DNA from 2 places in the Lacrimispora sp. genome. Region 2 is predicted to be linked to the other one. Evidence: predicted binding sites of a transcription regulator. Region 2 holds the regulator's gene; the other holds the start of a gene.
What was found. Region 2 encodes NrdR, which represses ribonucleotide reductase genes. Its sites were predicted from a motif close to CACAANATNTTGTG; they were not measured.

Region 1 (15,448 bases), on a different contig from region 2:
TTCTCTTAAATTTCTGATGGAATAATCCTTCACATCAATATCATCGACCAGCACCTGTCCTTCGTCCGTATCGTAAAGGCGGGGGATCAATTGTACCAGAGATGTTTTTCCGCTTCCTGTAGAACCAATGATGCCTATGGTTTCGCCCTGTTCCGCCGTAAAATTAATTGATTTCAGGACCATCTCCTCTGTGCCTTTTGCATACTGGAAGCTGACATTACGAAACTCTACCTTTCCTTTGGTCACCACCGCTGACTTTTGTGCCGCATGTTCGTCCGTTAGATCAATTTCTGTATCCAGAACCTCATTCACTCGTTTTAAGGATGCCAACGCACGGGAGGACTGTAAAAAAACCAGGGAAAGCATCATCAAGGACATCAGTATTTGAACTATATAGATAGTAAATGCCGTTAAATCTCCTACCGGCATTTTCCCTGCGATGATTAAATTCCCTCCGTACCAGACGACGGCAACAGTCGTGATGTTCATTGCAAGCATCATGACAGGCATTGTCGCTATGACGATTTTCATAGCTGCAAGGCTGCCTTCCTTTAAATCTCTGTTCGTTTCCTTGAACTTTTCCGCTTCATGGCCTTCCCTTACAAAAGACTTGACTAGCCGCACATTCGTCAACGCTTCCTGCACCCCTGAATTCAGGCGGTCAATCTTCTTCTGCATCGCCTCAAACCGCGGAAATGCTATCTTTAATATAATGAAAATAGCCAAAAGCAGCAATGGAATTACCACAAGCAGAATTAGCACCAGCTGCCGGTTCATCAGAAAGGCCATAATCAGACCGCCAACCAGCATTCCAGGTGCACGGAACATCAGACGGAGACTCATCATGATAACATTTTGAATCTGCTGGATATCATTGGTAAGTCTTGTGACAAGAGATCCGGTACTGAACTCATCAATGTTTTTGAAAGAAAACTGCTGGACTTTATGGAAAATATCCTTTCTTAAATCCGTGCTGAAGCAAATAGATGCCTTTGACGAAAAATAAGCGCCTCCAATTCCCCCTGCTGCCATAATCGCGGCAATGACTATCATGACTCCGCCAACACGCATAATGTATCCCACATCTCTTCCCGCAACTCCGTTGTTGATAATCATGGAAGTCAGCTTTGGAAGCAGTATTTCTCCAAAAACTTCCGTCAGCATCAGCAGCGGTGCAAGAATAAATGCACTCAGATACGGCCTTATATATTTAAAGTATCGTTTCAAGTTATAAATCCTCTCTTTCTGCCATGTCCTTATCCATAGGTATTTGAGATAAATTATCATATATACGTTTTAAAAATTGTTCCATGACAATCAATTCTTCTTTTGAAAAGTCATGAAACATCTGTGCTTCCACATTTGAAAAATATTCCCGGCTGATTTTCACCATATGCTTTCCTTTTTCTGTAAGACAAAGCTTGTTTATCCGGTTATCTTCCTGATCTGTGATCCGGGTGATAAATCCGCCTTTTTCTAACTTTTTCACAGTAACTGCTATGGTAGCTGTGGAAACATAAAGGCGTTCTGCCAGTTCTTTTTGGGATGCATTATTATGATCTGAAAGCATCATTAAAATCTGGTGCTGACTGCGGAAAACCTTCGTCTGCTTGAAGCGCGACTCCAAAATCGAACGGTGCAGCTTCATGATCCTCAGATATCCCCTCATTACATTTTTACGCAAGGAAAGAGGACTCTCCGTGCCTTCGTCATCCATTCCACACATTGATTTCATTTATAGAATACCCCCCTTTCGGTTAGCATATTAATAATTAGCTAATTAACTATATGAGAGTATAACACTGTATGAATTTAAATGCAACGAAACAAATTATGGTTTTTTGATAAAAATTATCTAAACTTTTGTGTATTTCTACAAAAAACGCAACACAACCACTCGTTATTTTAACAAAATAACGGTTTCATAATATCTATAGCGGTAATATGATAACCCATTTACAAGCTTACATGTAATAAATAGGTATAAATTTTTAAAATACAAATACAATGACGAAAAATAAAACCGGACGCAAGCCATGCTATGTATTGTTTGCCTGTTATGGGAATAAAAAGAAAAAGAACGCGGAATCATACCAACCGTCTATAACCGGTGGCATTATTCCGCATTCAGAAGTTTTTTTGCTTCTTTTTCTGTTATTACTTCGTAGCATTCAAATTCGGGAGCATCCGGATAAAAATACCCAAGCGATAATCCCCGCCTTACCCACACTCCATGTTCATACCCAAAGAACTGTCTTCCTTCCTGCTTTATCACAGTTCCCTGATTGTCATAATCGGTCAATTTCAAAAATCTTATTTCATTCATGCGATCTCACCTTTTCTATGCCCTTCGGAATTTCCATAGAATCTGATAATTCAAACATCTGATCACCCAGTTCTATGTACGCTCTACTGCTTACGTCTTTGATTGGCCTTTGCCTTTCGTATAGTTCATGCATCTTTCCATTCTTCACTTCAAAGCTTTCCGGCGTATGGTACTGCAGCTCAAAAGTCAGCCCTTCCGGAGAACGCACAGTCGTGTTGATCCCATTGTATGGATTTTGTCCGTCAAGCCAGTAATTCTTGATTTCAACCGTATTATAACCTGAATTTGAATACATCTCAATAACTTTTAAAATTTTTTCCACAAGTTCTTCCCCGGAAGCGGTATACGTATATCTCAGTATGTCTTTTACCTCATACCCCTTTTCTCTGGGATTACATTTTCTTCCTATTTTCTTAAAATAGGATTTTCTGGATTTCACACGGTATTTTGCTCCTGCCACTCCCATTCCTGCCTGTCTGGCAGTTTCCATGACCCGTGCTGTAATTTGGGGCTCCATCTTTACGGTCCGGTTATAATAAAGCATTCCTCTCACCCGGAATATTATGAACCCTTTATCTTTAAATAGCTCTCTGTAATGGTTATACATCGTTCTATCCAGCGAACATTTCCGCAACCTTTTCTCCCTGCGCATTGTCTTGTAATTCCTTTGACATATTATCATATGATTCAAGATATGCCGGGTTTGCCGAAAACGTGAAAAGAACTTGACCAAAATAACCAAACACAGACAAAATAAGCCGAAAACAAAAGAGTCTTCGGCCTGAAAATCAATAATTCTATTTTTCTCTGGAAATAAGCAATTCTTTTAAATCTGTAAGAGACATATTATGTTCATCCAGAATGGAGGAAACTTCCTTAAAATGTTCCATTTCAATTTTCTCCTGAATTGCTTTTTCCTTCTCTTTCAATGCAGTAATGGAATTTTTATACTGCAGAATGGATTCCTGTACATCGTTTAATTCTTTTTGAAGCCTTTCAATTGATGACTTTCTTACTCCTCTTGGCATATACAAATATCTCCTTATAATATCAATAATTATTCCCATATATTAACAATTATATATTTATAAATCAAGAAAAAAAGGGGAAATAAGTACTGGTAAATTTTTCCATCCATTCATTGTGAGTAATGATTGATTGATTTTTCAACAAAACCTATCGATTTTGCAGTAACCTTGACCCATGCCGTATTGAATCACTGATTATTGCATGGTGAAAAGCCGCTCAGAGCTCCTCTTTAATCTTTCCTTCCTTATAGTGTTTCCGGCACAGCGGTACATATTTATCATTTGCGCCCAATAAAATCTGTTTACCGCTTCTTAAAATTTTACCGTCTTTATTGATCCTGGCGTTCATAGCTGCAGAATTACCGCACCAACAGACGGTTCTTAATTCCTCAATTTCATCTGCAAGTTCCATAAGCCTTTTGGAACCGGGAAAGAGATGGGAAGTAAAATCTGTTCGGAGTCCGTAGCACAGGACCGGAATCTGATAGTAATCCACAAATTCGGCAAGCAGATCAATATTACTCTCTGAAAGAAATTGTGCCTCATCTACAATAATCACATCATACTGTTTGATTGTATCCGGATGATAGGTTTCCAATTCGGACCACAAAATGCATTCTGCTTCTAAACCAATTCGTGATTTGATTTTCTTAATGTCATCTCTGGTTTCAACATCAGGCTTTACAAGCAGTACTTTCTTTCCCTTTTCCATATAACTATACCTGGTCATCAGCGCATTGGCGGTCTTGGAACTTCCCATTGCACCATATTTAAAATACAACTTTGCCATATTTTTCTCCTTAACAAAAACCTTTCTTCCACATTTAAAAAATGCTTCTATTACTATACCACAGAACCATGCTTTGGAGCATTTAATTTTTAGCAAATGGATTTATGCTATTGGAAATAATTATGAGAATACGAATCCAACAATATCAAAACTTGGATATAGAAAGATAGATTTTTCAAACAGAAAGTAAAATCATATTTCTTCATATAATATGCAACACGAAAATAAAAAAGCCTAGCATCTACTAGACTTTTAGAGTGGAGCAGACGGGAGTTGAACCCGTGTCCAAAAACTAATTCCCTGTTCTTCTACTATCATAGTCAGTTTATTGACATTCCCTCCGCTGTCCGGGAACTGACACCCTGACAACTTCAGTAGCTTCATAATACGTCCGCATACTCAAAGCTTTGTATACGTCGTTTCTCACATCGTCGATGCCGGGATCTTAAAGTGTGAGTGCCTTAAGGCCGACAAGCTGCATTAAGCAGCTAAAGCTAATTTATTATTGTTAGCGTTTATATTTTGTTTGCCATTTAACGCATCGCATGCGGATAGCTTCACCAGCTGCATAGTCCCTGTCGAAACCAGTACTGCCCCTGACTGGTACTCTTTCTTCAGAGTAAATTTATACTAACATGAAAAAAATAGTTTGTCAAGGCCAGTCCATTTCCAGTTACAGGTCATCAATCAATGCACTGCTTTTTGCATAAGCCGTACTTTTTGCCTCAAAAAAATCTGTTTTAATAAGGTTTGCATTGCTGTACTGGCTGACCCATGACATGCTTTCCGGTTCCTTTTCATGTCCTTCATACAGGGGTTCCCAGCCAAGACTTGTACATCGCAGATTTCCTAAATATTTGATATAGTCCGTAATCATCTGTTTCGTTAATCCGGGGACTTCGTCACCGATGGCATAGCAGCCCCAGGCAATCTCCTGTTCACAGCCTTCTCTTATCATGCCGCGGTAGATTTCCACACATTCCGGGGTAAATAACTGAGGTTCTTCTTTTGTAAGCTCCAGAATCATGTTGCGGAAAAGCCATAAATGAGTGTTTTCATCCCGGTTAATGTACCGGATTTCCTGGGAAGAACCGGTCATCTTATGATTCCGGCCCAAATTGTAAAAAAACATAAATCCGCTATAAAAATATATTCCCTCCAGTATAAAGTTGGCAATTACCACTTTCATAAAAGCAAATGCACTTTTATCCTTTTGAAATTCATTGTACAGATTTCCGATAAATGTATTCCGCTGGAGAAGATGAGGATCGCTTTTCCACTGATAAAGCACTTCATTCCTTGTCTGCGGTTCGCAGATGGTATCCAGCATATAGCTGTAACTCTGGCTGTGGACCGCTTCCTGGAAGGTCTGTATGGATAAACACAGATTGATCTCGTTGGCAGTCACATATTCACCGATTGCCGGAAGATTGGCAGTTTGTATGCTGTCTAAAAACACCAGAAACGACAGTATTTTATCATAGGCCCGCCGCTCTGAGGGGCTGAGCAGAGGATAGTCTTTCGTATCTCTGCCCAGATTGATTTCTTCCGGAATCCAGAAATTATTCATGGCCTGACGGTACCAGTCACTTACCCAGGAATATTTCATATTGTTAAAATCATTCAGATTGGTGGTATTGCCGTTTATCATCCGGCGCTCTCTTACATCAATATCTCCATCCGGATTAAAAAGAGGTCTTTTTTTCAATTGTTCCATACTTTCGCCTCGCTCCCTCCTGTTTTTTGTTTCTTCTATAAGCTTTCTTACAATGGCTGAACGATCAGCTGGAGCATACCTCACACTCCTCTACTTCCAGACTTTTGGAACGTATATAATAGATAGTCTTTACCTTGCATTCCCATGCCAGAATGTAAAGCTGCAGCACCTGACGCAGGGTATAATCATTCGTGATATAAAGGTTCATGCTCTGCGCCTGGTCCACATGCCTCTGACGAATACCTGCTGCCCGAACGGACCACTTCTGATCAATCAGGTGAGCATTTTTATATCTCCAGAAAGTTTCCGGAGACAGATCCGGAGCTACACGCACAACCAGTCCATTCTTCTTTTCCTCCATATAATATCTGCTCATGACCGGGTCAAGTCCTGCGGTCGTACCGGCAATCATACTGGTACTGCTTGTAGGTGCAATGGCAATGAGCCAGCCGTTTCTCATGCCCTGGGAGGCAACCTTTTTCCGAAGCCGTTCCCATTCCGGGGAGCTATATTCCCGTTTTGTGAAATAGGCACCGGTCTGCCAGTCACTGCCTGGGAATTTTTCATAGCAGCCTTTTTCTGCCGCATAATCACAGCTTGCCTCAATCGCAGCAAAATTAATTGCTTCAAAAATCCGATCGGCAAATGCAAGGTGTTCCTCTGACTCCCAGGAAATCTGATTTTTTGCCAGCATATGATGATAACCGCTTACGCCCAGTCCTATGGGCCGATAGCGAAGATTATTCAGCTTTGCATATGGTACAGGAAAGAAATTCAAATCAATCACATTATCAAGTGCCCTGACAGCACTTCTTGTCAACTGAGTCAATTCGTCTTTATCATCTAAATTAATATTTCCAAGAGACAGGCTTGCCAGATTGCAGACCACAAAGTCTCCCGGTTTCGTAACAGTAACCACCACAGTCTCTCCGTCTACCGTCTCATAACGCTGTTCCACTTCTTCCACAGCACTCATATTCTGGGCGATTTCCGTACATAGATTGCTGCAGTAAATAATGCCGCTGTGACTGTTTGGATTCGCTTCATTTACAATGTCTCTGTTAAACGCAAAGGGGGTGCCGGTTTCCACCGCACTCTTTAACACCAGACGGATAATATCTTTAACCGGAATGATTCTCTTCTGTATCCGGCTGTCACTCACGCACTCACGATACCGTTCCTCCCACTGGGTTCCATAAAAATCCTCTAAGGCCCAGCCCTTTACAGTAAGAATCTCATGAGGGCACATAAGATACCAGTCTCCCTCTATATTTTCCTTTGCCATTTTCCAAAACAGGTTGGGGTAACAGACCGCAGGGAAAACATCGTGAGCCTTCATCCGGTCATCTCCGTTATTGGTCCTTATGTTAAGAAACTCTGGCAAATCCTTATGCCAGACATCCAGATATACGGCTACGGCTCCCTGGCGTACCCCCAGCTGATCCACCGCAACCGCCGTATCATTGGCCAGTTTGATCCAGCGGATCACACCTCCCGCTGCCCCCTGAAAGCCGCGAATGCTACTGCCTGCCGCACGTACCTTGCCAAAATAAAGCCCCATGCCGCCTCCGAACTTGCTGACCTTGGCAAAGCTGTCAATGCTCCGGTAAATCCCGTTAAGACTGTCCGGAACCGTATCTATAAAACAGGATGAAAGCTGATGATAAGGCTTTCTGGCATTGGAAAGCGTAGGCGTAGCCATTGTGACCTTTAAAGTGCTTAACATGTCATAGAACCGCTTCACCCAGCCCTCCCGGTCTGTTTTTTCTTCCATTGCAAGATGCATGGCAATCCCAAGGAACATCTCCTGAGGCGTCTCTAACGGAATATTTTGATGACTGCGGATAACATAACGGCTTAAAAGCAGCTCAAGACCGGAGTAGTTGAGAAGATGGTTTCTTTCCGGATCCAGATACCCTTCATAGCGGTCAATCTCTTCTTTCCGGTAATGCTTTAGAATATAGTCTCCATAAAGCCCTTCTTTTGTCAAATAGCATATCTTATCGTAAAAGCTTCTGATGTTCTGCCGCAGAAGTTCCTCCTTTAAAGATAATTCAAATTGAAGCATCAAAAATCTTGCTCCTATATATTCCCAGTCCGGTGCTTCCTGAGTGGTCAGCTCTACCGCTGCCTGCGTAAGAATCTTAAGCCTTTGGGAGATACTTTCTTCGCTCTTATAAAATGAGCAAAACTTATCAGAAAGAAGTTCAATGCCATAGGCGGGACCGGTCCATGTGGACTGAATGCCAAAAAGCACTGCCGAAAACTCCGGTATGTCTTTAAAATACTCCAAAAGTACCTGTTCTCCATGTTTCATATCCATCGATTATTCCTGCCAATCTATTGTTTAATATCAATACCAATAACTGTTATTATATGTCGTAGGAAGAATATACCACAAGATATAGTTTATTTCAACCTCTCAAGTACAAAATATTCTATTTTAAATCCAATTCCTCAAACAATGCAGCGATAGCAGAACGATAATCCGCAAGGTTCTGGGACTTTCTGATTTTTTTTGCATGCTTTTCTCCGTCTTTAAAGCATTGTATCATATAGGCCCATAATTCCTTCATCTTAAACAGCACATTCCGGTCACCGGAAATCACCCTTTCATATCCGGCAAGCACCTCATCATGAAACTCTTTCAGCAACCGTTTATTCATAACTTCATCTTTATTAATTTCTCCTGCCAGGCCAGGGTTTGTCACCAGCCCCCTGCCCATCATAACACGGTCAACGGTCGGAAATGCATCTGTAAATCGCTTATAATCCTCCGGGGAAAATATATTTCCATTATAGCAAAGAGAATTTCTGCTTTCTGTAACCGCTGCTTTAAATACAGAAAGGTCAGGTTCATTTTTATAAAAGTCCTTCTGAACACGGGGATGAATGATCAGCTCCTGTAATGGATATTTATTAAAGATTTCCAGAAGCCGGGGAAATTCATCGGGATGCTCCTTCCCGATTCTGGTCTTAATGGAAATCCCTATATCAATGTCAGAAAATACTTTTTCAAGAAAATGATCCAGCTTGTCCGGATCGCTCAGAAAACCAGAACCTTTTCCTTTGGAAACGACTGTGGCAGACGGACAGCCCAGATTTAAATTGACTTCTTTATAACCATACATCTTTAGTTCCTGTGCCGCCCATAGGAAATCTTCCTCTTTATTGGTCAGAATCTGGGGAACCAGATATAATCCCTCATTGTGCTCCGGCAGAATGTCATTTTTTTCTCTGGAAGAAAACACCCGGTTCTGAGTCGGTACGAGAAACGGAGTGTAATACACATCCACATCTTTAAAAAATTTGCGATGGGCGTTCCGGTAAACATACCCTGTGATTCCTTCCATGGGTGCAAAATAATACTTCATTAGTAAAGCCTCTCTTTCCTGCTTTTGCTCTGTGAAATTATTTTATCATAACATTGGGTGAATGCATAGAAGGCCGTTTACAAAACCTTCTAAGGAGTGCTATAATATGAGACAAAATGCGATTATTCGGGAGGATCTGTCATGATCAAATTAAAGAATGTTTTTACGGCCTCTGTCAGGGTCTTTTTACTGGCTGCACTGATTTCCACCACCGTTTCCGCTCCTGCCCGGGCGGAAGAAGAAACCGGACCTGCTTTTGCTCCTCCTGTTACGAAAACAACGGCTCCTCAAATCGGGCCCGGCGTATCCAATTCTTCAAAATTGGTAGTGGTTCTGGACCCCGGCCACGGAAAAACACAGGGCCACTACTCCGGATGCAGCTTTGAATATAACGGAGTTAAATATTACGAAGATGAAATCACCATGAAGATCGCAGCTTATACCAAACAGTATCTGGAACAGAACTCAGATTATACGGTCTATTTAACCAAAGACAGTGCCGAAAAGACCGTTCCACTGGAACAGCGGGCCGCCTTTGCAGCCTCGGTTCATGCCGATCTTTTTGTCAGCCAGCATGTGGATGCGGCTCCCGGCAACGGAACCACCTGCAATGCATATGGCGTCAGCTCTATGGCTCCAAAGGCGGGCCGCTACAACAACGAACTGGCCCTTCAGTCACAGGAGGCTGCAAAAACCATTTTAAACCAGTTAAGTGCATTGGGCCTTCATAACCGGGGACTGATCCTCAGGGATTCTCAGAACGGAACTCACTTTGCAGATGGAAGTCTGGCAGACTATTATGCCATTCCACGTTATTCCCAGATGTATGGTATCCGGGGGTTTATCATTGAACACGGTTTTATAAACCACACCAGTGATCTGACTTTATTCCTTTCCACAGAGGAAAACTACAAAGCCCTGGGCGAAGCTGACGCAAAGGGAATCATTGAATATTTACAAAAAGCTGGAAAAAATACGTTTGCGCAGACGGTTGATACATCCCAGGCTCCCCAAGGGGCCAGCAGCGAGTCCAAGATACCGGCCGGACCGGCTGTTTCTTTGCAAAGCACCAGCTAAAACTCATAATCAAAACCCTCCTGCATAAAATATAGCATATGCTTTGCTAAAACTGGCAGGGGGGTTGATTTTGTCAAAAATATTAGATAACGATTACTATGATCTCATAATCAGTACTGCCTTAGCTCCTACCTACGACACCGGTGATAATATTACATACTTGAATCGGGTAAATTCTCTGCTTCATATTCCTACCGGCAATGCTAATCCCTGTGACTTAGGACGGCATCCTTACAGCAGTTTCCCTACACTCTATGCTCTGACATCTACCATCAGTCTGGAGAAGTCCGGCGTTAATACAGTACAGCAAAATCCCAGCCTTGCTCTTTTTGGAAGCGGGGTACTGGTGGCCATTATCGACACTGGTATTGATTACCGGCATCCTGCATTTTTAAACAGTGACGGAACATCCAGAATTCTCTCCATTTGGGATCAGACCGTACAGACAGGCACAATTCCGGTTGATTTTAACTTCGGATCGGAATACAGCAAAGAACAGATCAATGAAGCGCTGAATTCCGACGATCCCCTCTCCATTGTTCCCACAACAGATCCCAACGGCCACGGTACGGCTATAGCAAGCATTCTGGCAGGGAGTCCCAATCAGGAACAATCCTTCAGCGGCGTAGTTCCCCAGGCGGAATTTATAATAGTAAAATTGAAAGAAGCAAAGCAAAGTCTGAAAGCAATCTACTTCGTGCCGGAATCAGCCCTCTGTTATCAGGAATCGGACATTATTCTTGGTGCCCGTTATGCGGTCAATACAGCTGCCCGCTTTAATCGTCCTCTGGTTATCTGCATTGCCATGGGAAGCAGTCAGGGCGGGCATGACGGAAGAGGCGCCACCAGTGCTTATTTAGACCACCTTACCTTACTGCCGGGTATTGGAACTTCCGTGTCTGCAGGCAATGAAGGAAACGCCCAGAGACACTATTTTAATTCAACTGCTGCCCCTCCTTATTATAATGATATGGAACTTCGGGTGGGAAGCAGTGACACCATGTTCTCCATGGAAATCTGGTCCTACTCTCCTGCCAGACTTACCATTGATATCTCTTCGCCAAACAGGGAATCCACACAGCCTGTCTTTCCAACCCTGAACCAGTGCAGGAGATTCAGCTTTATTTTCAACCAGACTACCATATATGTAAATAACATTATATTTGAAGAAGAAACCGGGGACCAGCTGATTCTTCTTCGATTCAGCAATCCCTTGCCTGGAATCTGGTATCTGCGCACCCAGAATCCGGAGAACGAACCGTTCTCGTTTCATTCCTGGCTTCCGGCTGGATCCATGCTTTCAAACGAAACTTTTTTTTTAAATTCCAATCCGGATACCACCATAACTTCTCCGGGAAATGCAAGGCATCCGCTGACTGTGGCCGCTTACAATCAGAACAATGACAGCATTCTGCCGGAATCCGGAAGAGGTTATACAAGATCCGGGCAGATCAAGCCCGATATATCCGCACCGGGATTTCAGATCACATGCGCAGTGCCGGGAAATCAATACGGGACAGCAACAGGAACCGGAGCTGCGGCTGCCCATGCAGCCGGCATTATCGCCATGGTCTTTGAATGGGCGATTGTACGGGGCAATTATTTAAGAATGACCGGAAATGATATAAACCGGCTTATGATAAGCGGAGCCTTCAGAAGCAGTGCATACTCTTTTCCCAATAACATCTGGGGCTACGGCCAGGTGGATATCAATCAGTTGTTTGAACGTTTTACAAACCTTTGATTTCAAATCAAAAAAAATAAAACCTTCAGGCTGGCCGAATTCTCATCAGCCACTTGAAGGTTTTACCGTTTATTCCTCTACTACAAACATATCTTTACCTACACCGCAAACTGGACAAACCCAATCTTCTGGCAGATCTTCAAATGCTGTACCTGGCTCAATACCGGAATCCGGATCACCGACCTCAGGATCATATACATAGCCGCATGGCTCACAAACATATTTTGTCATTCCAATCACCTCCTTTAATACAATGTGCTTCATTTATAGCATATAATACCATTAATATCAATAAGTTTATTCATTTTCTTACAGCATTTAAACTTATAAAAAGTCTTCTCTCATGGGTGTGAAAATATCCACAAGAATTCCTTTTTCCAAACATACACAGCCATGGACAATCCCATCCTGCTTTAACAGGGTATCACCTGTTCCCACAATTTTGGTTTCATCCCCTATGGTAAACTCAAATTTTCCGCTTGCCACATAAGTGATCTGCGTATGCGGATGGTGGTGAAGTTTACCTACTGCCCCTTTTTCAAAATGGTTTTCCACGCACATCATGCCATCACAATACGCCAGTATCTTTCTAACAACTCCCTCTGAAGCCTGCTCGCCTTCAATTTCTTTGTTGAATACCCATTTTTGATCCTTCTCCGGTTTTCTCATTGCAACCTCCCACATTCGTAATCATCATGACAATAAGCCTGTTTCAAATAAGGATGACAGCAGATCCATGATCTTAAGAGGAATATTATTTCCAGTCTTTCCATATATCTGGTTCAAATCCTACCGTTGCCAGCTTTCCGTTTCTGACAATAGGAGTCTTTAATACCTGCTGGTTTTCCAGAATCTTTTCATCTTTTTCCTCATCAGCAATATACTGAATCAAAGCCAGGGCATCCTGATCCCTGCAATTCTCAGACAGCAAAAAATCTCTTCCGCCTACTGCCAGTTTCACGCTTTGATACTCTCCTTTGCTCATGCCTTTTTCTTTCAAATCAATGAACTGGTACTTAATGCCCCGTTCCTTAAAATAGCGCTCTGCCTTTTTTGTATCAAAACATTTTCTGGTTCCAAAGATCTGTATATTCATGTATTATCTGCCTTTCAAATGAATCCTTACGTATGCCTATTTTATCACAGAAAAGAGTCAAATTCAATCGAAAGCCTGTAAATATCCCTGCAAAGTATGACGAACTGCTCCCGGTCCTGTCAGCATCCGGCTTAACATTTCTGTGATCTTTGTAGAAAGTCCTGCTTTTACCAGATCAGTGCCAAATATGACCGGATTTGATAAAACGCCGTCAAGTGCAGTCCTGTCGGATAACGCCTCTCCAAATTTTATATCCTTTAACTGCTCTTTCAGTTCTAACAGCATAGGATCACTGCTGATTTCCATAGGCTGACCTTTATCGTCCACACCCAAAAGATACCTGAGCCAGCCGGCAATGGCAAGAGGAATGGCAGTCAGATGTTCTGCTTCCAGCTTGTCATCCTCTAAATAGGCTTTGATGGTCTCACCGAAACGAATGGATATCTTCTGGCTGGTATCCGTGGCAATTCTCTGAGGCGTATCAGGAATAAATGGATTCGGAAGGCGGTATTCAATGACTTCCTTTATGAAATCCCTGGGGCTCAATATTCCCGGATCTGTTACCACAGGCAGTCCTTCGGTATAACCGATCCTCTCTACAAGTGCTTTCAGCTCCTTGTCCTTCATTTCCGCAGCAATGCTGTTATAGCCTAACAGACAGCCGTAAACAGCCAATGCGGTATGCAGCGGATTCAAACAAGTCGTTACCTTCATGCGTTCCGTCCTGTTGACCGTATCCCGGTCAGTCATATAGACGCCTGCCTTCTCAAGCGCCGGACGGCCTGCCGGAAAACAGTCTTCCACTACAAGATACTGAGGAACCTCTGCATTGACAAAAGGCGCAATGTAAGTATTTTTACTGGTAACTACAGGAGCCATATCTTCAAGCCCGTCTTCTTCCAGCGCTTGTTGTACCACCGCAGCAGGCCTTGGAGTGATTTTATCGATCATGGTCCAGGGAAAGGAAACCTTTGATTCATCCTCCAGCCAGGATATAAATTCTTCCGGGGCAAATCCTGCCTTTTCCCATGCCTTTGCAATTGCAGCCACGCCGGCTTTCAGCTTTTCGCCGTTATGACTGCAATTGTCCATGCTGACAAGGGCAAGAGGAAAGCCTCCGGCAAGAAACCTTTGAAGCAGAAGGGCTGTCACCACGCTCATGGCATGAACTGCCTTTTGGGGGCCTTTTTCCATATCCTTTTTGACGACAGGGAATAATTCCCCCCGGAAATCTGCCAGCGCATATCCTTTTTCTGTTATGGTAAAGCTCACCATCTGAAGAGAAGGGTTGGTAAATGCTTTTACAAGATATGCAAAATCCTGCTCATTTCCCACATCAGCCTTCACCCCTTTTGCAACACTTGCAATGACTTCCCGCTCCATGGTTCCATCGGGCTTTAAACGGACCATCATGGTCATGTTGTCGTAAGGGCGGTAGATTTTGTCAATAATATCGAAATCAAAGGTATCTGCTGCTATGATGCCGCTTTCTTCCAGCCCTTTTTCTAAAAGCTGCTGCTGCAATTCTGCAATAAAACCTCTGAATATATTTCCTGCACCAAAATGAATCCATCTTGGTGCTTTTTCCGTAGCCTGTACCATTTTCTCCCAGTCAAAGCAAGGCAGCTTTACAGAAATATCCTCAAAAGCCTTCCGGTTTGCAAAACAGGACCGATTCAGTTTCATATGATTTTCCTCCTATTCTTTACTTTTATGGGATTTATCAACCGCTTCCCATAAACCGAGAAGATAATTGGCCCCAATGGCCCGGTCATACAGACCATAGCCGGGACGCGCCTGTTCTCCCCATATCATACGGCCGTGATCCGGGCGGATATAGCCTTCAAATCCAGATTCATAAAGAGCGTTTACAATCTCATACATATCAAGATCTCCGCAGGAGGAAAGATGAGCCGCCTCGTCAAAATCTTTTTCTGATACATGGCGAACATTTCTCAGGTGGGCAAAATGGATCCGCTTCATTCCTCCGAACTCACGCATCATTGCCGGTATGTCATTGCTTAAATCGCTTCCCAGGCTTCCGGAGCATAAGGTGAGCCCGTTGTAAGGACTGTCGTTTAATGACAGGAAGGTACGGATATTCTCAGCGTTTGTTATGACCTTTGGAAGTCCGTAAAGCGGCCAGGGCGGATCATCCGGATGAATGGCCATTTTGATATCATACTTTTCTGCATATGGAATAATGGCATCCAGAAAATATTTCATATTTCCCCAGTATTGTTCTCTGGTCATGCTCTGGTAAAATTCAATGTCCTGAGCCATGGCATGAAGCCGC
Region 2 (15,448 bases):
GGAAAAGGGAGGCTTGAATGGTCATTTTACAGCCAGATTTACTCCTTCAGACAAGCTTCCAAAGCTGGTAAGCCTTGATGCCGGAATCAAGGTCAATGTGGTACCTGGTAAGGCAAGTGCGGTCGTGGCCGGAGTGGAAGAAGCGGTTTTAGTGAAGATTGCAGAGGAATGTACGAAGAATACAGGAATTCGCTTTGAAATCAAGATGGAGAATGGGAATGCCTCTGTAACGGCAATTGGTGAAGGCGCCCATGCTTCCGTTCCTCAGGAAGGAAACAATGCGCTGACCGGACTTTTGGATTATCTGGTAAAACTTCCTCTGGCGGAATGTCCTCAGGTTTCCATGATGCGGAATCTTCTGGAACTGATTCCTCACGGTGATACCTGCGGAAGGGCGCTGGGAATTGCAATGGGCGATGAGATTTCCGGGGATCTGACTCTGGCCCTTAGTTTGCTGAAGATAACGGATGACTGTTTGGAAGGAACCTTTGACAGCCGTTGTCCCATCTGTTCCACAGAAGAAAATGTCCTTCAGGTTGTCAAAAAGAATATGGCCGCAAAGGGCTTCACTCTTCATAATGATTCCATGAGACCTCCCCATCATGTAGATGGGAATTCGGAATTTGTGAAAACCCTTTTAAATGTCTATGAAAGATATACCGGACGCAAGGGCGAATGTGTTTCCATGGGTGGCGGAACCTATGTTCATGATTTAAAGAACGGGGTCGCGTTCGGAGCTTCTATGCCGGAGACAGATAACCGGATGCATGGGGCTGATGAATTTGCCGTTGTAGACGAACTTGTTGTAAGTGCCAAGATATTTGCACAGGTAATTGTAGACCTTTGTTCCTAAGATTCTGAAATTTTTCAATATTCTAAAATAGTATTGACAAATATAGGAAGAAAGCGTAAAATACGCCTCATAAAGTAATTCCTACTTTCACTATAGGAATCGGGGAAGGAGTAGCTGCCATGAATCATTCAAAAGCTATGCAGATGAATATGGATCGGATAAACGGCACGTGTATGATGATGTGTTGTAAGTCAGAGTGCGTAAAAAACCGATAATGAAATTCATTTGTATGGATTGTGATTGAATTCGCCAGTAGCAGCGAAACGCGGGAATTATCAGGTCGCAAGTCTGTGCAGGACTTGCGGCCTTTTTGTACCTAAAAGAAAGGAAACGGAACACATGCAGTCAGCAGAACCAATTATTGAACTGGTAGGGCTTGGTAAAGAATTTCATACGGTCAGTGGTCCCATTAAAGCACTGGACGATATCAATCTTTCCATAGAGCGGGGAGAGATTTTTGGAATAATCGGCTTAAGCGGAGCCGGTAAGAGTACATTAGTCCGCTGTATCAATTATCTGGAGGTACCCACCTCAGGAACGGTACTTTTTGAAAACAAAAGCTTATCTGCCATGAGACCGCGGGAGCAGAGGCTGGCCAGACAGTCCATGGGGATGATCTTTCAGCAGTTTAACTTATTGTCTCAGAGAAATGTACTTCAGAATGTATGCTTTCCTCTAGAGATCGCTTATGCACAGAAGAAGGAAGCAATGGACCGGGCCATGGAACTGCTTGAACTGGTCGGGCTAAAGGACAGGGCAAAGGCTTATCCCTCCCAGCTTTCCGGAGGGCAGAAGCAGAGAGTTGCTATCGCCAGAGCATTGGCTACCAATCCGAAGATTCTCCTTTGTGATGAAGCTACCAGTGCTCTTGATCCAAATACAACCAAATCCATACTTGGGCTTTTAAAGGAAATCAATAAGAATCTTGGGGTAACGGTGGTGGTTATCACACATGAGATGGCTGTTATAGAAGCGATCTGTGACAGGGTGGCAATCATAGACCAGAGCCACATTGCAGAGGTAGGCAGTGTGGCAGATATTTTCTCCGGCCCCAAATCAAAGATCGGGCGGCAGCTTATTTTAGGAGAGGCAGCTGAACATGCCGTACAGTTCGGCCGGTCAAAGATGGTGAGAATCACTTTTGACGGGCGTTCATCCTTTGAACCGGTCTTATCCAACATGATTCTTGCCTGCAAAGTACCGGTCAATATCATCCATGCGGAGACAAAAGATATTAACGGAACCGCTATGGGGCAGATGGTTATTCAGCTTCCGGAAGATGAAGTGGACCAGAAGCGCATATTAAATTACTTAAGAACAGCAGAAATAACCCATGAGGAGGTGAAGGATTATGGTATTTGATGCAGCTACTGTTGATATGTTAAAGCTGGGGATATGGGAGACTCTGTTTATGACATTTACTTCCTCCTTTTTTTCCTATCTGATCGGAATTCCGCTGGGAATCATTCTCATCGTCACGGATAAAGACGGCATTTATCCGGTTCCGTGGTTTCAGAGAATCCTGGGGCTGGTCATTAACCTTCTCCGTTCCGTGCCGTTTATTATTTTACTGATCATGGTAATTCCCATTACAAAAGCCATTGTAGGAACCACTCTGGGCGCAAAAGCGGTTATTCCACCTTTAGTCATTGCATCAGCTCCTTATGTGGCCCGTGTTGTGGAATCTTCCTTTAAAGAAGTGGATGCGGGAGTGATTGAAGCCGCCAAATCCATGGGAGCATCCACGCTGCAGATTATATGGAAGGTTCTCCTGCCAGAGGCAAAGCCCTCTCTTTTGGTAGGAGCGGCTTTATCTGTGACCACTATACTTAGTTATTCCGCGATGTCAGGGTTTGTAGGCGGCGGCGGACTTGGAGACATTGCTATTAAATACGGCTACTACCGCTACCAGACCGGAATGATGTTTGCAACCGTGGTAATACTGGTTATTATTGTACAGATCATTCAGGAAGCGGGAATGAAACTTTCCAGAATCAGCGACAAGAGAATCAAATAGTAACAGCCAAAGGCGTTACCATATAAAATTCAAGGAGGAAGAAATTATGAAAAAATCACTTTACGTTCTTACCGCAGCTTTGCTTGCAGCAGGTGCTCTGACCGCATGTTCAGGAAAAAGCGAAGCGCCTGCTACAACAGCAGAAACGACAGCAGAAGCAACTAGCGCAGCAGATTCAGCCGCAGCAGATTCCAAAGCAGAGTCTGCCGGGGATTTAGAAAAGATCGTCGTTGGGGCAACCCCGGCACCTCATGCAGAGATTTTGAATGCTGCAAAGGAAGTGTTAAAAGAAAAAGGATATGACCTGGTAATAAAGGAATATACGGACTACGTACAGCCAAACCTGGCTCTTGATTCCGGGGATTTGGATGCCAATTATTTTCAGCATCAGCCATATTTGGATCAGTTCAATGAGGAAAATAAGACCACGCTTGTCAGTGCTGCTTCCATTCATTATGAACCATTCGGCATTTATGCAGGCAAGACTGCATCTCTTGATGCACTGGCAGATGGTGCTCAGGTTGCAGTTCCTAACGATGTTTCCAATGAAGCAAGAGCACTTCTTCTGCTTGCAGACAATGGGCTGATCGAACTTAAGGAAGGCGTTGGACTTGAGGCTACCAAAAATGACATTGTTAAGAATGATAAAAACCTTAAGATTATAGAGGTAGAGGCAGCTCAGCTTCCCCGTTCTTTGGGTGATGTGGATGTTGCAGTTATTAACGGCAACTATGCCATTGAAGCAGGCTTAAAGGTATCTGAAGCATTGGCAGTAGAAGATGCAAAGTCTACCGCAGCCACCCGCTACAGCAACATTATTGCAGTACGTAAGGGAGAGGAAAAAAGCGAGAAAACAGCAGCGCTTGTAGAAGCTTTAACAAGCGATACGGTTAAGAAGTTTATTGAAGATACCTATGACGGAGCGGTTGTTCCCTCCTTCTAAATCATATCTGATTGAAAAAACGCTGCGGAGCATGCACTTGCCTGTTCCGCAGCATTTTTTTTGAAAATGAGTCCGGTGAAAATATTAGTTTTACAGATTCTGAGATTTATTGTATAATCTTTATATTATGACAAAAAGGGAGTTGATAATACATGGATCAGGAGAATCAAAACGAATATCATAAGGAACCTTCTGAAGGATTAAAAGAGGAGACCCGTCCGGATTCTTTCAGTGTGGAAGAAGTGAAAAGAGACTGGAATTATCAGGAGGTTCCAAGTCAGCCGGTAAAGTCCCCTCAAAGCAATATGGCCCTGGCATCTCTGGTTATGGGAATTATAGGTATCGTTACTTCCTGCTGTTGCTACGGAGGCTTGATATTTGGAAGCCTGGGAATCTTATTCGGGCTTCTTTCCAAGACGGAAGACCGGTTTGAGGGTTATGCAAAGGCCGGTTTAATTACCTCGGTCATCGGTATGGTGATGGCAATGCTGTTGGGAATCGTATTGATCATATTTGCTGTTGCCGGTGAATTTGAGACAGGAGGTGCTTTTTAATGAAAACCACATCTTCAGAACTTAAAAGGCGGGCGAAGGCCAGACTGAAAGGCAGATATGGCTTGTGTGTCGGTACAGAATTTATTGCTTCTGCCGTTCTGTCCGTGTTTTTTTTGATCTATTTTATGATTGCTCTGTTTGTGGGCGTTGCGAATACGGCGTTGTTTGCCGGAGGAAGTGAATCTGGAGCCGGATTTATCATAATGCAGCTCGTAATTATTTTCTTTTCCATTATTCTGGTGGGGGCTATGGGGCTTTTAATGCCGGGAATTATGAAACTTTATTATAACATAAGTACAGAACAAAACCCCGGTTTTTCAGACCTGCTGTTTGGGCTGAAAAACAAACCTTTGAAGTTTTTAGGCCTTTATATGGCCCAGATGCTGATCGGGGTTGTATGTGCCATCCCTTACATCATTGTGTTTGTAGTTGCGGTTATCACAGATTATATGCCGGTGATGGTAGTTCTCCTGATTCTGATGTATTTTGTACTGCTGGCAGGTGCCATCATCAGTTCCATTTATTTATCCCAGTCCATGTATATATTAATCGAAGCTACGGATAAGGGAGTGTTTCAAAGCATCCGGGAAAGCGCTGAGATGATGAGAGGGAACAAAGGGCGTCTCTTTTATATTTATCTGAGTTTTACTGGAATGGTGTTATTGGGATATCTCTCTTTAGGCATTGGCTTTCTTTGGATATTGCCCTATGCTCATGCTACATTTACAGAGTTTTACCTGGATTTAAAATCGGAGCAGGCGCCAAAAACCGGTTATGACCAGCCGGATGTTTCTTATGAATCCATGTGGAATCAGGGAAATCAGTGATAAAACCGTGTCATACGGCTTTTTTGCGCATAGAATACACTAAGCAGTAAGGAGGTGTATTCTATGCGCATTTCTGATCTCAAGACAAAAGAAGTAATTAATATCTGTGACTGCAGACGTCTTGGATATGTGGGCGATGTGGATTTTGATATGGAGTCCGGGTGTCTTTTAGCCATTATTGTGCCCGGTCCCGGATGCTTTTGTGGATTTCTGGTTAGGGAAAAAGAATATGTCATTCCCTTCTGTGATATCAGGCAGGTTGGGCCGGATATAATCCTCGTTAATGTGGATCTGGATAAAGCAACGGAAAAATGCGGGATATAGTAGAAGATGGGCTTGCGAATCTGTGGAATGTAAGTTATGATATACATAATAAGAACAGAGTCCGTAAGACAGGAGGATAGAGGCGTGAAATGTCCATTTTGCAATGAAGCAGATACAAAAGTCATTGATTCCAGACCAGCAGATGACAATAGTTCCATCAGGCGGCGCAGGCAGTGTGAAAAATGCGGAAAACGCTTTACCACTTATGAGAAGCTTGAGACCATGCCTCTCATGGTAATTAAAAAGGATCGTTCCAGAGAGGTTTATGACCGTTCGAAAATAGAATCAGGAATTCTTCATTCCTGCCATAAGAGGCCGGTGTCCTCCCAGCAGATTGATTTTATGGTCGATGAGGTAGAGACTCAGGTGTTTAACCGTGAAGAAAAGGAAGTGGAAAGCACCGTCATTGGGGAACTTGTCATGAAGAAGCTGCAGGAAATAGACGAAGTGGCTTACGTCCGCTTTGCTTCCGTCTACAGGGAATTCAAAGATGTAAATACATTTATAGAAGAAATAGGAAAACTATTAAAGAAGTAGGAGATTTATGTTAAAGGCATTTTATCCGGATGAAGACGTGGTGTCCACGTATGACATACCCTTTGAGCGCTTATATAAGCGCGGAATCAGGGGTGTGATTTTCGATATCGACAATACTCTGGTTCCTCATGGAGCGCCTGCCGATGAAAGAGCAAAAAAGCTTTTTCTGCGTTTGCATGAAACAGGGCTTGAGACCTGTCTGTTATCTAATAACAAAGAACCGAGAGTGGCCTCCTTTGCCAGGGCAGTCGGAAGTTCCAGGTATATATTTCGCGGGAATAAACCTGGTGTGAAAGGCTATCAGAAAGCAATGGAATTAATGGGAACTGATGTGAACAATACGGTTTTTGTAGGTGATCAGCTTTTTACAGATGTGTATGGCGCAAAAAGAGCCGGAATACACAGCATACTGGTAAAGCCCATGAATCCAAAAGAAGAGATCCAGATTGTGTTAAAGAGGGCTCTCGAAGCCATTGTGTTATATTTCTACTACAGGGATAAAAAAAGGATTAAATAAATTTTTAAAGAACATTCTGCAGGGTAAAAGACCGCTTTTAGGGATATAATAAAAAGGAATCTTAAAAGCTGCCTTGCCTGAAAGAAAGAACTGTGAGGAAAGGCAGCGTTTAAAATATGAAGATACTTATATTGAACGGACCGAATTTGAATTTTTTGGGAATTCGTGAAAAAGGGATTTACGGAACCGAAGACTATGAGTTTTTGATCTCCTTGCTTACAGAAAAAGCGGAGAAAGAAGGCCATGAACTGGAGATATATCAGAGCAATTACGAAGGCGGACTGATTGATAAGATTCAGGAAGCTTATCATAACGGAACGGAAGGGATTGTTATAAATCCCGGAGCGTTTACTCATTACAGCTATGCTTTAAGGGATGCCTTGGCATCAATAGAAATCCCAAAAGTCGAAGTGCATATATCCAATGTCCATAAGAGGGAGGAATTCCGTCATTTATCTGTAACAGCGCCGGTATGCACCGGACAAGTTGTTGGTCTGGGACTGAAAGGTTATGCTCTGGCTATGGACTTTTTAACAGGCAAATAGCCCTGTATGGGTAAGAAAATGGAGATATTTGCAAAAAAACGGTTGAAAATGCGTTTGTTATAGTATAGAATATAAAAGGTTAAGAAGAGAAATTCAAGGAGGAATATCATTTATGATATCAGCGGGTGATTTTAGAAACGGTATCACATTGGAGATCGAGGGTACTGTATATCAGATTATGGAGTTCCAGCACGTAAAACCTGGAAAGGGTGCTGCATTCGTAAGAACAAAGATTAAAGATGTGGTAAACGGCGGCGTTGTAGAACGCACATTCCGCCCGACAGAAAAGTTCCCACAGGCAAGAATCGACAGAGTAGATATGCAGTATCTGTATGCCGATGGAGATCTTCATAACTTTATGGATACAAATACTTACGAGCAGGTGGCATTAGGTCCTGACGTGATCGGTGATGCATTGAAGTTTGTGAAAGAGAATGAGAACGTTAAGGTATGTTCTTTCAATGGTAAAGTATATTCTGTAGAGCCTCCATTATTTGTGGAGCTGGTGATTACAGATACCGAGCCGGGATTTAAGGGAGATACCGCACAGGGAGCTACAAAGCCAGCTACTGTTGAGACCGGAGCCGTTGTATATGTTCCTCTGTTTGTAGAGCAGGGAGATAAGATTAAAATCGATACACGTACTGGTGAATATATGTCCAGAGTTTAATCAGAATGAAAAAGGACCGGGAAGCCCGGTCTTTTTTGCTATTATAAAGAATTCAGGAAAGTGAGGGCTTAATGATGGAACAGTTGTCCATGTTTGACCAGGAGCAGGAGAAGAACAGTCCTTTGGCCAGTAGACTGCGTCCCAGGGATCTCATAGAGTTTGCAGGTCAGAAGCATTTGCTGGGAGAAGGAAAAGTGTTAAGGCAGATGATTGATCAGGACCGCATCTGTTCCATGATATTTTGGGGCCCTCCGGGAGTGGGGAAGACTACTCTTGCAAGGATCATTGCAGGACGGTCCAAAGCAGCCTTTGTAGATTTCAGTGCGGTTACCAGCGGAATCAAAGAAATAAAGGAAGTGATGGTGCAGGCAGAAAAGGAGCGGAAAGTGGGCCTTCATACCCTGGTCTTTGTGGACGAGATCCACCGGTTCAATAAAGCCCAGCAGGATGCCTTTTTGCCATACGTGGAAAAGGGCAGTATCATTTTGATTGGAGCCACAACGGAAAATCCCTCATTTGAAATCAATGCCGCTTTGCTTTCCAGATGCAAGGTATTTGTTTTGCAGGCACTTTCCACAGAGGATCTGGTGGAACTGCTCCGTCATGCATTAAAAAGCAAAGACGGATTTGGAGATCAGAAAATCGGTATCGAAGAAGACAGTTTATATGCCATTGCCCGATTTGCCGGCGGTGATGCAAGAACCGCTTTAAATACGCTGGAGATGGCAGTGCTAAACGGTGAAATAAGTGCCAGAGAAATTACTGTAACAAAAGCGGTGCTGGAGCAGTGTATAAGCCGCAAGTCCCTTCTGTATGACAAGAATGGAGAGGAACATTATAATCTGATTTCTGCCCTTCACAAGTCGATGCGAAACAGTGATCCGGATGCGGCTCTTTACTGGCTTGCACGTATGCTGGAAGCAGGAGAAGATCCTTTGTACGTAGCCAGGCGTTTGATCCGGTTTGCCAGTGAAGATATTGGTATGGCAGACAGTCAGGCTCTCAGTGTGGCAGTTTCCGCTTATCAGGCCAGCCATTTTAACGGAATGCCGGAATGCAATGTGAATCTGGCTCATGCGGTTGTTTATCTGTCCATGGCTCCCAAATCCAATTCCATATATCTGGCCTATAACCGATGCAAAGAGGATGCGTATCAAACCTTGGCAGAGCCGGTCCCTCTTGCGATCCGGAATGCGCCTACGGATTTAATGAAAGAACTGGATTATGGCCAGGGCTATGAATACGCGCATGACAGGGTGGAAAAACTCTCAGCAATGCAGTGCCTTCCGGATTCTTTGGCAGACAGGGAGTATTATAATCCCACCAAAGAGGGACAGGAAGAAACCATAGGAAAACGTTGGAAGGAAATCAAAGAATGGCGGAGAAACCATGCAAAATAATTTGATTTTTAACCTTAATTGTAATATAATTAGTATTTAGCTTAGAAATATCTGGATATAGAAAAAGGAGACCAGGAACGGATGAAAAAGATTCTTGATTTGATTACGGCAGAGATGAAGGCTGCATTTGCGGACTGTGGATATGAGGAAGCCTATGCGAAGGTTACCTTATCCAACCGGCCGGATCTTTGCGAGTACCAGTGCAACGGAGCCATGGCAGCAGCCAAGGTATATAAAAAGAAACCGTTTGATATTGCAGCAGAAGTGGTGGCAAAACTTGCTGACAGCCGTGTATTTGCGCAAGTGAATGCGGTGATGCCGGGATTTATCAACTTAAAGCTTGATTCCGGCTATCTGGCAGACTATATGAACGGAATGGCAGGGGAAGACCAGTGCGGATGTGAAAAGGTGGAAAATCCGTTGACCATTGTGGTAGATTACGGCGGAGCCAACGTGGCGAAGCCTCTTCATGTAGGCCATCTACGGCCTGCAATCATTGGAGAAAGCATAAAGAGAATGGGACGTTTTCTGGGGCATCATGTCATCGGTGATGTCCATCTTGGAGACTGGGGTCTGCAGATGGGATTGATTATCGAAGAACTAAAGGACAGAAAACCGGAGCTTCCTTATTTTGATGAATCTTTTGAAGGAGAGTACCCCAAAGAACCGCCCTTTACCATCAGCGAGCTGGAGGAAATTTACCCGGCTGCAAGCCTGAAGTCAAAGAAAGATGAAGCGTTCAGCAAAAGAGCGCATGATGCGACCTTAAAGCTTCAAAACGGATATAAGCCATATCGCGCCATCTGGCAGCATATTCTTCGTGTTTCCGTAGCAGATTTAAAGAAGAACTATGACAGTCTTAATGTTTCCTTTGATCTCTGGAAGGGAGAAAGCGATGCCGAGCCATATATTCCGGGACTGATCAAAGAACTGGAGGACAAAGGACTTGCTTATGAAAGCCAGGGAGCACTGGTGGTAGACATTGCTCAGGAAGGCGATACCAAAGAACTTCCCCCATGTATTATTCGGAAGTCCGATGGTGCGGCTCTTTATTCTACCTCTGATCTTGGAACGATTATTGAAAGAGAGCGGGATATTAAGCCCGACTGGTACATCTACGTCACGGATAAGCGTCAGGAACTTCATTTTGTACAGGTGTTCCGTGTGGCAAAAAAGGCAGGTTTTACAGCTCCCGACAGGAAGATGTCCCACCTTGGCTTTGGAACCATGAATGGGAAAGACGGAAAGCCGTTTAAGACAAGAGACGGCGGTGTAATGCGTCTTGAGACCATGATTGAGGATATCTGCCAGGCAGCTTATGAAAAAATCGTGGAAAACAGAACGGTTTCAGAAGATGAGGCCAGAGAGACTTCCAGGATTGTAGGACTCGCGGCTCTAAAGTACGGCGATTTGTCTAATCAGGCCTCTAAGGATTATGCATTTGATATGGAGCGTTTTGTGTCCTTTGAGGGTAATACAGGACCTTATATCCTTTATACCATTGTACGGATCAAATCAATCCTTACAAAATACCAGGGCCTGGAAGATAAGTATGAGGAGGAAGCGCAGATTCTTCCGCCGGTTTCAGGGGCTGAAAAGGATCTGATGCTGCAGCTTTCCCGCTACAATGAAATTATGGAAACAAGCTTTACAGAGCTTGCACCCCATAAAATATGTCAATATATCTATGAGCTTGCCAATGCGTTTAACCGGTTTTATCATGACACAAAGATTATTTCCGAAGAAAATAAAAAACAGCAGGCTTCCTGGGTTCGCTTGATCAGCCTTACGAAGGATGTGTTGAATGAATGCATCAATGTGTTAGGAATTGAAGCACCGGAACGAATGTAAACGGCGAACGGATGTGAGGGTTAATGAAAGTATCACATATGACGGTCAATACCTTTTGGAAAGGTGAATCAGGCGTCAGAGCAGTAGTTGAGGATCAGGGAAATGAATATAAGGCAAGTCTGCATATCAAGGGTAGTCAGGTAATTGACTACTCTTGTTCCTGCGCCCAGGGGAATTCCTACCGGGGGATGTGTCCCCACTGTCAGGCTCTTTTTTCCGTTTATAAGGAGCATGAGAAGGAAAACCAGGGCAGGCTTGTAACCACATCCCAGCAGGCCAGAGCCATGATCCGGGAATATACCAACCGGGAGGTGGCCCGAATCATGAGCGAAGAAGAGGGAGAGCAGATAAAACTTTCTGTCGCCATGATGGCCGGACGCAGGGACGTGAAGCTGGAATTTAAGCTGGGAAAAGACCGGCTTTATATGATCAAGGATTTATCTGCTTTTGTAAAAGCAGTGGCAAACGGGACTTATGTGGAATACGGAAAGAATCTATCCTTCCATCACAGCCTTACGGTATTTCGAAAAGAAAGCCGTCCTCTTTTGGAATTTGTCATGGAAGTTGTAAATACCTATTTAGAACATCACGAGCAGTTTCAGAAAGGCTCTTTTTCCGCCAGTCCGGTCATGCGCTTTTTAAATCTGAGCCGTACAAACATTGACCGCTTTTTTGAAATCATAAAAGGCAGTACTCTGGAAATTGAGGATTACAAAGGGCAGAAGCGCCGGGTTGCGGTTACGGAACATGCACCTGACTTGACGGTAACGGTCAGACGAAAAGGAAGAGAAGGGGTATCCGTATCCATAGACAGGGATTTGATGGTATTTGAAGGAGAACATCATCTGTATTTTGCAGATGCCCAGTGCCTTTACTGCTGTGACCAGTCCTGCAGCGGGACTCTGGGGGTATTCTTTAAACAGATGATGGAAGGGTATGGCACCAATTATGAAATAGAGGTCAACAACAAGGATATGCCTCTTTTTTATGAGCGCGTCTTAAAAAAGATTGCTTCTTACTGCACCATTGATTCCGGAGATCTGGACTTGGAAATGTATAAGCCGGAAGAGCTGAAAGCCCGCTTTGATTTTGATTCCGACGGACCAAACAGTCTGGTATTAAAGCCTACGCTGTCCTATGGGGATTATTCCTTCCAGCCGGTGGAAGATGAACGGCTTCCCCGCACCGTATGCCGGGATGTTCCGGGAGAGTTCCGGATCAGCCAGCTGATCACCAGATATTTTAAATACAGGGAATATGATTCTTCATATCCGGCCATCCGCAATGATGAAGAAGCGGTATATCGTCTGTTAACGGAAGGAATACGGGAATTTATGAACTATGGGGAGGTTTATTTTTCGGAGTCCTTTAAAAAGCTGAAAGTACTGGCTCCGCCAAAGGTATCGGTAGGCATCCGCAGCGTCGGAAACTGGCTGGAGCTTCAGGTGGATACGGATGGACTGTCCGGAGAAGAATTGAACCGGCTTTTGTCAGAGTACAGTAAGAAGAAAAAATTCTACCGTTTGAAGAACGGAGAATTTTTAAGCCTTGATGACCAGGGAATTCTTTCGGTTGCGAAGCTTGTAGAAGATCTGTCGGTATCTGTTTCCGATCTGGAAAATAAGACCTTTCGTCTGCCAAAATACCGGGCGCTCTATCTGGACGGACTGCTGAAAGAAGGCAGTGGCATCTCTCTTTACCGGGATCAGCTTTATAAAGCGGTGGTTCGCGGCATGAAGAGTGTGGAGGACAGTGACTTTGAGATACCAGAATCTCTGCAGCAGATTTTAAGAGGATATCAAAAGACGGGATACCGGTGGCTTAAGACCCTGGACCATTATGGATTTGGAGGCATACTGGCCGATGATATGGGACTGGGAAAGACCATACAGGTAATTACTTTGCTTCTTGATGAAAAAGAAAAGCGGGATTCTCAAGTATCCTTAATTGTCTGCCCGGCTTCCCTTGTGTACAACTGGGAGAATGAGATACGTATTTTTGCGCCGGAGCTTAAAGTCCGGACTGTGACCGGTATGGCCGCTGAGCGGGAAGAGATTCTTTTTCAAATGACGGATTATGATGTGCTCATTACTTCTTACGACTTATTAAAGAGAGACATAGAGCTTTACAAAGGAAAGGCCTTCCGGTTTCAGATCATTGATGAAGCACAGTATATCAAAAATGCTTCCACTCAGAGTGCAAAGGCAGTTAAGGGAATCGACGCCCAAAGCCGGTTTGCTTTGACCGGTACACCGATTGAAAATAAGCTGTCTGAGTTATGGAGCATATTTGATTATCTGATGCCAGGATTTTTATTCAGCTATCAAAAGTTTAAAAAAGATTACGAAACGCCCATTGTCAAAACTCAGGAGCCGGCCGTATTGGAAAAGCTGCACCGGCTCATCGGACCCTTCATCCTTCGGCGGCTGAAGAAGGATGTTTTAAAAGAGCTTCCGGATAAGCTGGAAACCGTGGTTTATTCTGCTTTTGAAAAAAAGCAGAAGGATATCTATACAGCGAATGCGTTCCGTCTGAAAAAGGAACTGGAACAGATGGAAGGAAAAACGGGAAGGGATAATATTCAGATTCTTGCCGAGCTTACCAGACTGCGGCAGATCTGCTGTGATCCCCATCTCTGTTACAATGATTACAGCGGCGAATCTGCAAAACTTGAGACCTGCATTGATCTTGTGAGAAACGGAGTAGGGGGAGGCCATAAGATTCTTCTTTTTTCCCAGTTTACCTCTATGCTTGAGATTATCAGCGAAAGGCTTAAGAAAGAAGAAATCCCGTTTTATATTTTGACAGGAGCAACCCCGAAAGAGGAGCGTCTCCGTATGGTCAACTCCTTTAAGGAGGATGAGATTCCTCTGTTCCTCATTTCCTTAAAGGCAGGGGGGACCGGTCTTAACTTAACGGCAGCAGATATTGTGATTCATTTTGATCCGTGGTGGAATGTGGCGGCCCAAAACCAGGCAACAGACCGGGCCCACCGGATCGGTCAGGAAAAGCAGGTATCTGTATTTAAGCTCATTACAAAAGGAACCATTGAGGAAAATATCTTAAAATTGCAGGAGTCAAAAAAAGACCTGGCAGAACAGATTATTACGGAGGGAACGGTTTCCCTTAGTAATTTAAGCCGGGAAGATTTACTGGGTCTGTTAAATGAATGAAAGGATGGATGAGAGATGAACGTATTACTGATCAATGGAAGTCCGCATAAAGAGGGCTGTACCAACCGTGCGCTCAAAGAAGTATCCGGAGCGCTGAACCAGGAGGGAATTAAAACGGAGCTGGTACAGATCGGGAACAAAGCCATTCATGGCTGCATCGCATGCGGGAAATGTGCGGAAACCGGCAGATGCGTGTTTCAAGATGATCCGGTCAACGGAATCCTTGATAAAATGGAGCAGGCGGACGGGCTCGTTGTGGGCTCGCCGGTTTACTATGCTTCTGCAAATGGCTCTTTGTTTGCTCTGCTGGACCGGCTTTTCTATGCGGGAAAAAACTTTGCCTATAAGCCGGGAGCAGCCGTTGCTTCCGCTCGCCGTGCAGGAACAACAGCAACCCTTGATGCATTGAATAAGTATTTTACCATTGCACAGATGCCGGTTGTCTCTTCCAGTTACTGGAATATGGTTCATGGAAGAGATGCCTCTGATGTGGAACAGGATTTGGAAGGACTTCAGACCATGCGGGTTCTGGGGAAAAATATGGCGTGGCTGTTAAAATGTCTGGAAGCAGGAAAAAACGCAGGAATCAGCGTTCCGTCACCGGAAGAAAAGACATGGACAAATTTTGTTCGCTAAGATTTGAAAATCCTCTTTACTTTTTTTTTTCGTGGTGTATAATTAAAAAGCACTACATGTTGTGTTGATGAAATTGTGTATACAAAATATAGAAGAGGTTAAGGTGACAGGAATGATTAAAGTTCAAAAACGTGATGGCAGAATGGTGGATTATGACCGGGAGAAAATCATTAAGGCAATACAGAAAGCGAATGCGGAAGTAGAACTTTCTGAGCAGGCCAGCGAAGAGATGATTCATGCCATTCTGGATTATATTGAAGATCACGCAGGGGATGTGATTAATGTAGAGACCATTCAGGATATGATTGAGAGCGGTCTTGTAAATAAGAACAAATACACCCTTTCAAAGAAGTATATCATATACCGTTACCAAAGAGCGCTGCTTAGAAAAGCCAATACTACGGATGAGTCCATATTAAAGCTGATCAAGAATGAAAATAAAGAACTTGCAGAAGAGAATTCCAACAAGAATACCATTCTGGCATCGACCCAGAGGGACTATATTGCAGGTGAGGTATCCAGGGATTTAACAAAAAGAATGCTGTTACCGGAGCGGATTTCTCTTGCTCATGAGCAGGGAGCCATTCATTTCCACGACGCA

Region 1: ACLTWA_RS03700 (ribonucleoside-diphosphate reductase subunit alpha) is a predicted target of NrdR. The motif match lies at 8,258-8,271, and genes of this name have one in related genera.

The regions. Positions count from the first base shown of each region.
Region 1 is NZ_JBKVXF010000001.1:732,466-747,913, forward strand. It holds gene ACLTWA_RS03660 (ABC transporter ATP-binding protein) at 1-1,227, opposite strand, end outside; gene ACLTWA_RS03665 (MarR family winged helix-turn-helix transcriptional regulator) at 1,229-1,735, opposite strand; gene ACLTWA_RS03670 (hypothetical protein) at 2,117-2,326, opposite strand; gene ACLTWA_RS03675 (hypothetical protein) at 2,319-2,870, opposite strand; gene ACLTWA_RS03680 (hypothetical protein) at 3,124-3,354, opposite strand; gene ACLTWA_RS03685 (thymidine kinase) at 3,572-4,144, opposite strand; RNA gene ssrA (transfer-messenger RNA) at 4,400-4,741, opposite strand; gene ACLTWA_RS03695 (ribonucleotide-diphosphate reductase subunit beta) at 4,818-5,861, opposite strand; gene ACLTWA_RS03700 (ribonucleoside-diphosphate reductase subunit alpha) at 5,926-8,184, opposite strand; gene ACLTWA_RS03705 (tRNA dihydrouridine synthase) at 8,300-9,235, opposite strand; gene ACLTWA_RS03710 (N-acetylmuramoyl-L-alanine amidase family protein) at 9,377-10,312, shown strand; gene ACLTWA_RS03715 (S8 family peptidase) at 10,383-12,056, shown strand; gene rd (rubredoxin) at 12,126-12,287, opposite strand; gene ACLTWA_RS03725 (cupin domain-containing protein) at 12,381-12,725, opposite strand; gene ACLTWA_RS03730 (arsenate reductase family protein) at 12,811-13,152, opposite strand; gene ACLTWA_RS03735 (mannitol dehydrogenase family protein) at 13,216-14,838, opposite strand; gene uxuA (mannonate dehydratase) at 14,851-15,448, opposite strand, start outside.
Region 2 is NZ_JBKVXF010000002.1:856,802-872,249, forward strand. It holds gene pepV (dipeptidase PepV) at 1-853, shown strand, start outside; gene ACLTWA_RS12275 (methionine ABC transporter ATP-binding protein) at 1,193-2,215, shown strand; gene ACLTWA_RS12280 (methionine ABC transporter permease) at 2,205-2,870, shown strand; gene ACLTWA_RS12285 (MetQ/NlpA family ABC transporter substrate-binding protein) at 2,917-3,813, shown strand; gene ACLTWA_RS12290 (hypothetical protein) at 3,966-4,367, shown strand; gene ACLTWA_RS12295 (DUF975 family protein) at 4,367-5,194, shown strand; gene ACLTWA_RS12300 (PRC-barrel domain-containing protein) at 5,258-5,518, shown strand; gene nrdR (transcriptional regulator NrdR) at 5,603-6,055, shown strand; gene ACLTWA_RS12310 (YqeG family HAD IIIA-type phosphatase) at 6,063-6,572, shown strand; gene aroQ (type II 3-dehydroquinate dehydratase) at 6,689-7,117, shown strand; gene efp (elongation factor P) at 7,230-7,787, shown strand; gene ACLTWA_RS12325 (replication-associated recombination protein A) at 7,862-9,187, shown strand; gene argS (arginine--tRNA ligase) at 9,269-11,038, shown strand; gene ACLTWA_RS12335 (DEAD/DEAH box helicase) at 11,062-14,211, shown strand; gene ACLTWA_RS12340 (flavodoxin family protein) at 14,227-14,847, shown strand; gene nrdD (anaerobic ribonucleoside-triphosphate reductase) at 14,960-15,448, shown strand, end outside.